Regions from separate parts of the Thalassospira sp. GB04J01 genome, predicted to be linked through region 2. Evidence: predicted binding sites of a transcription regulator. Region 2 holds the regulator's gene; each other region holds the start of a gene.

Region 1 (3,139 bases), on a different contig from region 2:
CATCTTAGCCAAAGCCAAACCCGCTATCAGAAACTTCTGACCCAGCGATAAGGCTGCACTCCCAAATCCAAGTGCTCAGGAATGGGGTAGCTTCAGATAGCGCAGTTAAGCTTCACCAAGGGCATTGGAAAGTTCCATCATATCGGACAGCACAATATCCGCCCCGGCGTCATAAAGCCGGGTGGCTGCCCTTGCCCGATCATCGGCATAATGGCCACCGCCAACAAAGCCGATGCATTTCATGCCCGCAGCAACGGCCGCCGTCACACCGGCAACGGAATCTTCAACAACAATAGCCTGATTGGGAGCATACCCCATGTCATCGGCGGCATATAAAAACAGGTCCGGTGCCGGTTTGCCGTTGGCAACAAAGTCGGCACTGTAAATCCGCCCGTCAAACCACGGACCAAGTCCGGTGACATCCATGGTTTTTCCCAGACGTTCGATGGAACTGCTTGATGAAATGCAAAATCCAAGCTGACGTTTTTTCAACGCCGCCAGAACGCTATCAATCCCGTCGATTTTAACAAGTTCATGATCATAGCGGGCAAACAGCAGGTCATAGTAAAACGGCTTGAACTGATCGCGAATGTCCTTGCCGGTTTCATCGCGAATATGATCAATCGGGGCTGAACTTGACCGCCCGGTAAAGCGGGCGGCGACTTCCGCCAATGTCAATGGCGCGCCAAAATGGGCAAGCACATCGACAAGTGTCGCAAGCGAGATCGGCTCGCTGTTGACAAGAACGCCGTCGCAATCAAACAGAACGGCATCACAATCAGCAAACAGCTCTCGGATCGCTGCCCCCGAAGGAACAGATCCACTTGCCTGATCGTTTACAGTCTCGTTTCCAGTACCGTTTCCAGTCTCATTTTCTGAGGCCATGTTAAACCTGGCTTGTTACATTTATATGATTGCCATCAGCCTATCGAATGATCCGATTAACCGTCAACAAAAATGAACATTTGACCATTAACTGAACTTTTGATCAAATCAGCTGCCAAATGCCAAACCAAAAGAATAACCGGCGGCCGTCAAAACGTCTGTCAGCCGGGAAAAGCGGAGGAAAAAGACCCACATGAGCCACAACGAAACCCGTTTTATTGGTGTGGATGTTGGCACCGGAAGTGCGCGCGCAGGTGTCTTTGATACCAATGGCAAGCTGCTTGGAAGTGCAGCCCACCCGATTGCCATGAACCGTCCAAAGCCCGATTTTGTCGAACAGGATTCGGAAAATATCTGGCAATCCGTCTGCCAATCGGTTCGTGATGCCATGGCCCAATCGGCCTCCTCCGCCGACCAGATTGCCGCCATCGGGTTTGATGCGACCTGTTCACTGGTCGTCCGCGATCAGGACAACCGCCCGCTTGGCGTGACCCCGAATGGGCCAGATAACTGGGATGTCATTGTCTGGATGGATCACCGTGCGGTGCGCGAGGCTGAGGAATGCACCGCCACCGGGTCACGGGTCCTTGAATATATCGGTGGCACCATGTCCCCGGAAATGGAAGTGCCCAAACTGATGTGGCTTAAACGCCACCACCCTGATCACTGGAACAAGATGGGTGCGGCCTATGATCTGGCCGATTTCCTGTCATTTCGCGCAACCGGCAACACCGCGCGGTCATGTTGTACAGTAACGTGCAAATGGACCCACCTTGCCCATCAGGATGATCCTTGGGATCGTGACTTTCTGTCGGTTATTGGCCTTGATGATTTCAACAAAAAAACCGGGATCGATACCAAGGCGCTTGCGGTTGGCGACCGGATCGGCACGCTGTCGCAACAAGGTGCGAATGATCTTGGTCTGACGACAAATTGCGTGGTTGGGGCCGGATTGATTGATGCCCATGCCGGTGCACTTGGCACACTTGGCGAATATCTTGATGGCAACCTTGATCAGCATTTTGCGATGATTGCCGGTACATCAACCTGCCACATGGCACTATCATCCGAACCGCGCTTTATTAAAGGCGTCTGGGGGCCGTATTTTGGTGCGATTGCACCGGGGCTTTGGCTGAACGAAGGCGGGCAGTCGGCCACGGGCGCGTTACTTGACCACATTGTTGCGATGCATCCGTTTTCCCATGACATGGGCCGAGACGCGCATAAGCTGGCCGGTGAAAAGCTGTTGCCGATGATGGGGCATCAAACCGATCTGGCGCCGCGACTTCATGTTTTGCCTGATTTTCATGGCAACCGGTCGCCACTGGCCGACCCCGAAGCACTTGGCGTGATTTCCGGGCTGACACTTGATCAAAGCGAAGAAAGCTTTTTAAAGCTGTATTGGGCAACCGCCTGTGCGATTGCCTATGGTACGCGCCACATCATCGATGCGCTAAATGACACCGGATATGACATCACCCACATCCACCTAAGCGGCGGACATACGGCAAGTGCCGTTCTGGTCAAACTTTATGCCGATGTCACCGGATGCACGGTTGTGATGTCTGATTGTCAGGAACCTGTATTGCTGGGGTCGGCCATGCTGGCGGCGGGTGCGCTTGATGATGCCGATGGCATCGACGGCCTTGCAAAGGCGGCACGCAAAATGGCGGGCAACGAAACATCCTACGCCCCCGACCCAACGGCCAAGGCGGACCATGACCGTCGATACGCCATTTTCCACATGATGCACACCCAGCGTCAGGCACTTGACGAAATCAGTAAAAACTAAAGTAAATCCGGGGTATTAGGCCCCACGGGTTGCTCATTGATCCTCCGGCCTATCCAAAAGCTGCTTGACGGCTCTTTTGGATAGGGTCAAAACAAAAGGGCCGATGCGTTTGCATCGGCCCTTTCTTTCGCACGCGCAACGGCGGGGTCGGGGGATCATGCAGATTTAAATATCTGCACCGTCACGGCGCGATGCCTTTCAGGGCCGGTCTTAATAAGACCGGCCCTGAATTTTATTCAGCCGGATGTTCGTGGGCAGCCTTGACATCACCGCGTTTCGAACGGCTTTTGGCAAAGGTCCCGACAATCAGCACGAAGAACAGCGGCACGAAGAAGATCGCAAGCAACGTCGCCGCAATCATCCCGCCCAGCACCCCGGTGCCAACTGCAACACGCGCAGCCGCACCCGCACCGGTACTGATCGCCAATGGCACAACACCAAGTGTAAAGGCCATCGACGTCA
Region 2 (3,139 bases):
GCTCGGCACTTGATCCGATTGCGACTGCCAAGGTCGAAGAATTGATTGATGAATTGCGTTCGAACTACACGATCGTGATTGTGACCCACTCCATGCAGCAGGCTGCACGTGTGTCGCAACGCACGGCTTTCTTCCATCTTGGAAAGTTGGTTGAAGTTGGGGAAACCGATCAGATTTTCACCAACCCAAAAGACGAACGCACCAAGGGTTACATCACCGGCCGCTTCGGTTAAGCGCCCGCAGGAGAGCGATTTAAATGGCTGACGACAAAACACATATCGTGAGTTCGTTCGACGAGGAACTGACCCGTCTGAACAACATCATCTCGCAGATGGGCGGGCTTGCGGAAAGCCAGCTGATCTCTGCAATCCGCTCCATTGTCAAACGCGATTCGGAACTGGCTGAAAAGGTCATTATTTCCGATCATCGTATTGATATGCTTGAACAGGAAGTTCAGGATTTTGCTGTCCGTCTGCTGGCCCTGCGTCAGCCGATGGCAGACGATCTGCGTCAGGTGGTGACAACCCTGAAGCTGTCAAACGATCTGGAACGAATTGGCGATCTTGCGAAAAACATCGCCAAGCGCGCCCAGGTCCTTAATCAGATCCCGCCGATCCGCCCGGTTCAGGTCATCCCGAACATGGCGCGTCTGGCACAGGAAATCATCAAGGACGTTCTTGACGCCTATATCGAAGGCGATGCGGAAAAGGCACAGCGTGTCTGGGCCCGCGATCAGGAAGTCGATGACATGTACAATTCGCTGTTCCGCGAATTGCTGACCTACATGATGGAAGACCCGCGTAACATTACCGCATCGACGCACATGCTGTTCATTGCCAAAAACATTGAACGGATTGGCGACCATGCGACCAATATCGCCGAGACGATTTACTATCGGATCAAAGGCGAAGACCTGCCGACAGATGGTCGGCCAAAAAACGATGCAGCAAACTTTGCTGTTGTCGAACCGAATGAGTGACACTGGAGCATAGGAAGATGGACCCAACGGTTCTAATCGTCGAGGACGAAGCCGCAATCGTGACCATGTTGCGCTACAACCTCGAACGCGAGGGGATGCAGGTTGTCGAAGCCGGGGACGGTGACGAAGCGTTGAAAATCATGGCCGAAACCCATGTTGATCTGGTTCTTTTGGACTGGATGTTGCCGGTCATGTCGGGGATTGAGGTCTGCCGTCAGATCCGCCGTAAACCTGAAAGCCGCGATGTGCCGGTGATCATGGTGACCGCGCGCGGTGAAGAAGGCGATCGCATTCGCGGCCTTGATACCGGGGCCGATGATTATGTCACCAAGCCGTTTGCCATTGGCGAATTGCTGGCCCGTATTCGTGCGCTGTTGCGCCGGTCCGGTCCGGCGCAACCACAAGGGCAGTTGATCTATTCCGATATCGAAATGGATCTCGCCGCCCACCGTGTCAGCCGCAATGGCAAGGCCATCCATCTGGGTCCGACGGAATTCCGTCTGCTGCGCTATTTCCTTGAGCATCCGGGCCGGGTTTTCTCACGCGAACAACTGCTTAACGCGGTCTGGGGCCCGAACATTTATGTCGAAACCCGCACAGTTGATGTCCATATCCGCCGTCTGCGTAAGGCGCTTAATGACGTCAAAGGGACCCGCGACATCATCCGCACCGTGCGTGCGGCGGGCTATGCACTGGACTCAGAAACCGCTGCGTAGTTCACCCAAACCTGTTTTGGCGACCTGAAGATAGAAACCCCCATCGCGTTTTGCGTGGGGGTTTTGGTTTATTTGCCGTCTTTTTTGGCTTTTGGTGTTTTGGGGCCAGAGCCAGACGCAGGCTTAGCCGAGCCTGCCGCTTCGGCCTTGCGGCGCTGCGTACGCGGGGCCAGCTCATTCATCAGCAACATGTCAGCACGTCGGAACTTGGCGATTTCGGCATCAATTTCTTCTTGCGGCACATCGCAGGCCGCCAACACATGATCTGAAAGCCGCAACCCGGTTTCAAGCACCTCGGGAATGGCCGCATCCGCCCCACTGCGCGACAGCGGCCCGATATGGGTAATGTCCTGTGCGCGGGCAAAGATTTTCAAATGCGGATAGTAATGACGGAGCAGGGCAACGGCTTTTTCGGTCGCATGCGGGTTTCCCAATGCAACGACCGCAATTTTTGCTTCGTCTGTGTGCGCAGCCCGGAATGTTTCCGGTCGTGACCCATCGGCAAAATACACCGGTAATCCTTCGGCCCGCCCGCGTGAAACCTGTAGTGCATCGCTATCAAGAACCACATAGGGAATGTTGCGGGTTTTTAACAATCTCGCCAAAACCCGACCAACACGTCCGCACCCGATGACCAGAACATGCTGCTGGAGCCCCTCGGTTTCGGCTTCAATCGGGCCAAGCTGGTCGTCTTCTTTGGGATGGAGCTTTTCTTCAATGCGTTGCCCGATGGTCATCAATGTCGGGGTCAACGCCATCGAAAGGGCAACCACCGGGATCATCACCGCGACAAGATCTGGCGCAATCGCGCCATTTTGTGCGGCCAGTGCCAGCATGACAAAGGCAAACTCGCCGCCGGCGGCCAAACTCATGCCAACACGCAACGCCGACCCTTTTTCAAAGCGGGCCATCAATGCCAGAACAAACAGAAGGCCCGTTTTCGTGCCAATCAGCGCAATCAGCCAAATGACAATGGTGCCAAACTGGGTAAACACAATATCGGCATTGACCGACATGCCCACCGACATGAAAAACAGCGACAGGAAAACACCGCGAAACGGGGTGATGTCGGCCTCAATCTGATGGCGAAATTCGGTCTCAGCCAGCATCACACCGGCGATAAAGGCGCCAAGTGCCATCGAAAGTCCGGCAACTTCGGTCAGCGTGCTGGCGGCCAGAACAACAAACAATGTGCCAATGGCAAACAGTTCCGGGTTCTTAAGAAGCGCGATATAGCGAAACAGGCGCGGCAACAAATAGCGCCCGACCAGCAATAAAACACAAACCGCCCCAATCCCGGTCAGAATGCTGACCCATGGGCTGGTTTCGGTTCCAGCATCCCCTGCGGCCTGCACCATGATCAGGAACGGACCAACCGCCACATCCTGTATCAGCAAAATGGCAAGGGCGGCCCTCCCAAACTTTGTATGGAGCTGCCTATCGT
Region 3 (3,139 bases), on a different contig from region 2:
GCTTAGCACCAGCGCATCTTTGGTAAGCTGCCAATCGCTGACCTTTTCCATCGCATTATTAAATGCGTTTTCGATCGCCATGGCATCTTCAACACACATCATTTGCGTGGCGCCAAGCGGCGATAATTTCAGTTTCCCATCGTTTTCTTCATATGTACCAAAGTAACGGTTACAGCCGGTCGACCCGACAACTTTGCTGTCTGCAGTGAAGTTTGCACTGGCTAGAACGGGTGACATTGGGGCCAGGGTTTCGTTCCCGTCCACGACCATTGAGAGTTGCCAATTCTTGCCCGTTATTGCCGACCAGTTACTTACCATTTCGGGCTGTTCGGATTTGCTGGTGGTGTTGCAGGCTGCCAGCAACAGGGCACTTGCCATAGCAAAGGAAGAAAGCGTCGTCGATTTGACAGTAAGCATGATGATTTTCCGTTTTTATCTCTGTCCCGGCCGATACCGCACAAGTATGGCCAGACTGTTCCCTATTCTCAGTGACACTGTCGCATATGTTTAAGGCAATATTTTAGCGCAAGGCCTAACCCTCAGCATAATCCACATACTGAAATGAAAACGCCTTTGCGCAATATGAGCTGATTTGGCTATGATATGGATCCTGCCCGTCATGACAGAACATCCAAGTCCAAGGTCACCTCATTATGAAAATCTCCCTGTCCGATGCGCATGCGCTCGTCAGTGATACATTGATCCGATCAAAGGTCAGTAAAGACAACGCAGAATCCGTTGCGACAGCACTGGTAGCAGCCGAGGCATCCGGGCAGGGCGGGCATGGATTTCGTCGTGTGCCCGCCTATTGCGCTCAGGCACTTGCAGGCAAGGTCAATGGCTTTGCCATACCGACAATGCAAATGCCGACACCGGGCGTCTTGCGGATTGATGCGCAGTTTGGTTTTGCCTATCCGGCTTTGGATTTGATGGTTAAACATCTGCCCAAAATGGCACGTCGTCAGGGGATTGCGATTGCATCCATCCACAAATCACATCATGCGGGGGTTATGGGGCTGACGGTTGAACGACTGGCCGAGCAGGGACTGGCGGCGATGATGTTTGCCAATGCACCGGCTGCGATGGCGGCATGGGGTGGGCGCCGCCCAATGTTTGGAACCAACCCGATTGCTTTTGGTGTGCCGGTTGGGAATGCCGGTGACCCGATTGTGATTGACCTTGCCTTGTCCAAGGTCGCGCGCGGAAAGATCATGGCGGCCAAACAAAAGGGTGTTTCAATTCCCGATGACTGGGCGGTCGATATAGATGGCAATCCGACCACCGATGCGGCGAAGGCCCTTGAGGGCACCATGGTTCCTGCTGGCGGGGTAAAGGGTGCCGCACTTGCCATGATGGTTGAGCTTTTGGCAGCGGGTCTTACCGGGGCACAGTTTGGTCATCAGTCATCATCGCTGTTTGATGATAAGGGCAAGCCTCCTGCTCTGGGACAAATGATCATTGCCATTGATCCCGTAGCAACCGGTGGGCCCGATATTGCAGATCACCTTGCCAGCATTGCCAATGAAATTGCCGCCGAAGAAGGTGTACGACTTCCGGGGCGGCGCGGTAAGTCGGTTAGACAGAAGGCAGAATACGACGGGGTAGAGATTGAAGAAGACGTCATGGATGCAATCAATAGAATATAGAAATTGACCATTTTTGCCGTATGGCTGAGGATGTTTACTTATATTTATGTGGTTTTTCGCGATCATTATTTTATGGTTCGATCTTTTTTAGTGGTCACATTCATATGTAAATATGAGTATGACAGTTTCTATTTTTCATATCCTGGTTTTCAATTCTAAAAATACTTGATGTATAGACAAGTTTAATTGTTGTCGGGCAAATTAGGCCTCCGTAATCATCGAACTGTAACATCAGTGTCACCATAGAGTCGCCGTTCACGCGTAGTTTCATCCTCCAGCGAAACATATGCAGGCGAATTCTTGATGCTGGTTGTAGATATATCCGGACTGAACAAAAGCTTTTCCCGTGACAAGCGTGCGCTGAATAATGTCAGGCTCCAGGTTCGGGAAGGTGAAATGGTGGCGCTGATTGGCGCATCCGGTTCGGGAAAATCCACTCTTATTCGCCATATTGCCGGGTTGCTGCGCGGGGACCGTGATGGTGGCAAGATTGCCGTCTTTGGCGAGACCATTCAGGAAAATGGCAAGATTTCCCGTGGTGCACGCAAGGTGCGCGCCGACATCGGTGTGATCTTCCAGCAATTCAACCTTGTGAGCCGCTTGACGGTTTTGACCAACGTTTTGATGGGGATGCTGGGACGTGTGCCAGCATGGCGCGGGTCGTTGTGCATGTTTACAAAATCCGAACGCATGCGCGCCATGAGTGCCTTGGCACGTGTTGGCATCGATGGTCATGCCACTAAAAAAGCCCGTCATCTTTCCGGTGGTCAGCAACAGCGTGCGGCAATTGCGCGTACAATCACACAGGGTGCACGTCTTATTTTGGCTGACGAGCCGATTGCGTCGCTTGATCCGGCATCATCGCGCAAGGTGATGAATACGCTTGATCGCGTAAACCGCGAAGACAACGTCACTGTGATCGTATCTCTTCATCAAGTCGATTACGCCAAGGATTATTGCAAACGCACCATCGCCATGCGCGATGGTGAAGTTGTGTTTGACGGGCCGTCAAGCCAACTGACACCGGCGTTCCTCCAAGAACTTTACGGTGAATATTCTTCCGAGCTTTTTGCAGATGGTTCTCATGACACGGCAAAGCCCGTGGCCGAGCCGGTTGCGAAAAAGGATCTGGCTGTGGCGACCAGCTAGCCGGGTCACTGATGTGAACTGCCTTACCTTTTTGAATTCATGTCTAAATCAAATATGACAGGGGACTTCTTATGATCCGTAAAACAATTGCGTCTGTTGCACTTGCAGCAAGCATGCTCGCTTCGGGCTTCGCCCAGGCCGATGTTGATTTCAAACCGCTTGAAAATGATCCGGAGACCATCGTTTTTGGTTTTATCTCGACTGAGTCGAGTTCCAACCTGAAAGCTCAGTGGCAGCCGATGATCGATGATATGGAAGAAGTGCTTGGCAAAAAAGTCGACGCATTCTTTGCCCCGGATTATGCCGGTATCATCGAAGGCATGCGTTTTGGTAAGGTTCACGTT
Region 4 (3,139 bases), on a different contig from region 2:
CATAGGCCGCAATCCCAATGATCAGCGCCCAACGGATCGCCGGATTGGCGATGAAGGGGGGCTTTTTCCAGGTGCGACCCGTTTTTTCAACGGTCGTATTCATTTTGCCGCAACCTCACGCAAATGAGTGCTGCTTTCGGCGCCGCCGCGTTCTTCGGCCGGAACACCGGCATAGATTTCATCCATGGCGTCATTACTCAGATCGACAGGTTCGCCATCGAAAATGATGCGACCAAACCGCATGCCAACGATACGCTGGGTATATTCCTTGGCTTCGTTAACGTTGTGGATGTTGATCAGAACCGGCAGCTGCAGCTCGGATGCGAGTGCGCGCAACAATTCCATGATCTGACGCGATGTTTTCGGATCCAGCGATGCGGTCGGCTCGTCGGCCAGCAGAATTTCCGGTTCCTGCATCAGGGCGCGCACAACACCAACACGTTGGCGTTCACCACCGGAAAGTTCACTCGCACGTTTATTGGCATAATGAGCAATGCCGACACGTTCCATCAGATGGAAAGCGCGGTCGATGTCTTCTTGCGGATATTTGCGGCTGACAGCGCGCCATGCCGGAAGGTAACCGAGACGGCCAGATTGGACGTTTTCCATGACCGTCAGGCGTTCAATCAGATTAAAGCCCTGAAACACCATACCAATGCGGCGACGCGCGAGGCGCAGCGACTTGCCTTCCAGCTTGGTCAGTTCAGTGCCGTTCAATTCGATGGAGCCTGAAGATGGCTCAACAAGGCGGTTGATACAGCGCAGCAAGGTACTTTTACCAGCGCCAGACGCGCCGATGATTGAAACGACACTTTCGCCCGGCACTTCAAGGTTCAGGTTTTTCAACACTGCCTTTTCGTCGCCATAGCGTTTTACGAGTTCTTTGATACGCAGCATTGCGTTACCCCGGATATAAATGGGCCATTGCAGGGCCCGAAATAATCAGGCCCTGCTGTGGTGTGCGATGGTGTGAATTATTTCAGGTTGTCAGGGGTGTATTTGACACCATTGGCAGCCTGAATTTCGCGAATAACCGCCCAGTCATCCTGATAGGTGATCGGCAGGAATTTCGAGACACCTTTGAACTCTTCGCCAAGGGCAGTGCCCTTCATGTCGAAGGTAAAGAAGGCTTCTTTGATTTTCTCGACCAGTTCAGGCTTCAGATTGTGGGCATAGTTGAACGAGGTGGTCGGGAAAGGCTTGCTCTCGTAGATGATTTTGACTTCTTTGGGATCGTACAGATCACGCTGCGCCATACGTTCAACCACCTCGGATGCGACCGGGGCAGCGTCATAGTCACCCGCCACAACGCCAAGGATCGACTGGTCGTGCGAGCCGGAATAGACAACTTCGTAATCCTGTTCAGGAACGATGCCCTGACCCGGAAGAAGTGCACGCGGAGCAAGGTTGCCCGAGTTCGAGGTCGGTGAGGTGTGCGCAACGCGCTTGCCCTTAAGGTCGGCAACCGTGTCAATGCCGCTGTCGGTGCGGGTATAAAGCTGAAGAGTATAACCAAAACGACCATCGTCCGCACCCATCAGGGCAAATGGAACCGCACCGGCAAGGTTTACCGCAAACGGGGTCGGTCCGGTCGAGAAGCCGGCAACATGCAGGCGGCCCGAACGCATGGCTTCAACTTCGGCAGAGTTCGACTGAACTGCAAAGAAGTGAACATCTTTGCCAGTGACTTTTTCGAGGTGTTCAAGGAACGGGTTCCAGATGTCGGCATAAACCGCAGGGTCTTCGACCGGGGTATAGGCAAAGACGAGGGTATCAGGATCAACCAGCTGATCCGCAGCCGGTGCATCTGCAACCAGATCGCCATCCATATCGCAATAGATCTGATCAAGATCGCCACGCGCAATGCAATCATCCGCCGCATGAGCCGGGGCGGATGCCATGCCAATCATACCGATTGCCGCGAGCAAGGTGGTGAGCTTCAATGTGTCTGTTTTTTTCGAATGTGAAAACACGATGTTGTGACCTTTCTTCCCTATGAAAGCCGGGTTTTCCCAGCGATTTTGTGGTTTTGTGGTTTTGTTGTTGTTGCTTTTCCCAACATTATGAATTTGAAAAAGTTTGGAAATCAACACAAAACTGTAACAAAAGGTTTCCATCAATATTGCTAAAGTGCTCCGTAGGTCAGGTAAAACGCCAGTATTGGGGGAGGAATTGCTTTGCGAATTGGAAAAAAACAACGCCAGCAAAGCATTCTGCAGGAACTCAAGCTCCATCCACATGTGAGAGTTGCCACATTGGCGGAGCGATTCGACGTTGCGACCGAAACCATTCGCCGTGATCTTGATGCGTTAAGCGAAGATGGCTTGATCAAGCGCGAGTTCGGCGGGGCATCGGCGCGGCCCATGGGGCATCAGCCTGACCTGATCGAACGTCAATCAGCCGCAGTGGCCGGATTGGACCGTATTGGTATGCTTGCGGCCAATCTGGTGCGCCCGGGTGATGTTGTGATGATTGATGCCGGATCAACAGTGGCCCAGCTTGCACCGTATCTTGCAGTGAATGGCGGGAGGCAGGCACGTACGTTTATCACCAACTGTTATGCGGTGGTTCATGGCATGGGCGATGTGGCCGACCGTGATGATGTGGTTATGTGTCCGGGCGTTTTTGATGTTCGCGAAAATGCCGTGTACGGAAGCGACACCATTGATTTCCTGCGCCGGTTTCACGCCAATATCGCCTTTATCGGTGCGTCGGGTGTTTCCTGGCAGGGGTTTAGTGATGTAAACCGGCGTGCGGTTGCGGTCAAACGTGCGATGATGGAACGGTCTGACGAAACCTGGTTGATGGTGGATCACACCAAATTTGATCAGCGTTATCTTGAAAATGTCGCCCCGATTGAGGCCCTGACCGGGATCATCACGGATCTGGTACCGTCGCAGAAAACCATCTCGCAGCTTCACCGCTCTGGCGTCAAGCTTGTGACGTGGCAGGACGCCCAAACGAAGATCGCCTAACATCTTAAGAATTGGTCTCAATCGGATTTGCGTTACGGTAGGTTCCAGACCATATTCCCCAAATGGCAGTACCCAGAGGATTGCCGTGCCGGGTTTCCCGCCCCGGTCAGTTTGTTTTCTGACACGGAGGATTTCTATCGTGACCAATCAAGTGACCACCCGTA

The links. The regulator PhoB, encoded in region 2, activates phosphate uptake and scavenging genes when phosphate is short. The targets are predictions, from matches to a motif close to TNTCATAAAACTGTCA.
Region 1: a site for PhoB is predicted at 901-916, ahead of AMM48_RS18225 (HAD family phosphatase). Genes of this name have one in related genera too.
Region 3: a site for PhoB is predicted at 1,860-1,875, ahead of phnC (phosphonate ABC transporter ATP-binding protein). Genes of this name have one in related genera too.
Region 4: a site for PhoB is predicted at 2,088-2,103, ahead of phnD (phosphate/phosphite/phosphonate ABC transporter substrate-binding protein). Genes of this name have one in related genera too.

What each region holds. Positions count from the first base shown of each region.
Region 1 is NZ_CCDX020000017.1:61,034-64,172, reverse strand. Features, by position in the region: gene AMM48_RS18230 (FadR/GntR family transcriptional regulator) at 1-51, shown strand, start outside; gene AMM48_RS18225 (HAD family phosphatase) at 106-885, opposite strand; gene AMM48_RS18220 (FGGY-family carbohydrate kinase) at 1,079-2,677, shown strand; gene AMM48_RS18215 (efflux RND transporter permease subunit) at 2,910-3,139, opposite strand, start outside.
Region 2 is NZ_CCDX020000008.1:268,277-271,415, reverse strand. Features, by position in the region: gene pstB (phosphate ABC transporter ATP-binding protein PstB) at 1-233, shown strand, start outside; gene phoU (phosphate signaling complex protein PhoU) at 257-979, shown strand; gene phoB (phosphate regulon transcriptional regulator PhoB) at 997-1,695, shown strand; gene AMM48_RS06410 (cation:proton antiporter) at 1,764-3,139, opposite strand, start outside.
Region 3 is NZ_CCDX020000012.1:535,851-538,989, reverse strand. Features, by position in the region: gene AMM48_RS13770 (META domain-containing protein) at 1-417, opposite strand, end outside; gene AMM48_RS13765 (Ldh family oxidoreductase) at 654-1,646, shown strand; gene phnC (phosphonate ABC transporter ATP-binding protein) at 1,950-2,795, shown strand; gene phnD (phosphonate ABC transporter substrate-binding protein) at 2,867-3,139, shown strand, end outside.
Region 4 is NZ_CCDX020000019.1:101,250-104,388, reverse strand. Features, by position in the region: gene phnE (phosphonate ABC transporter, permease protein PhnE) at 1-103, opposite strand, end outside; gene phnC (phosphonate ABC transporter ATP-binding protein) at 100-897, opposite strand; gene phnD (phosphate/phosphite/phosphonate ABC transporter substrate-binding protein) at 975-1,943, opposite strand; gene AMM48_RS19860 (DeoR/GlpR family DNA-binding transcription regulator) at 2,178-2,975, shown strand; gene fumC (class II fumarate hydratase) at 3,115-3,139, shown strand, end outside.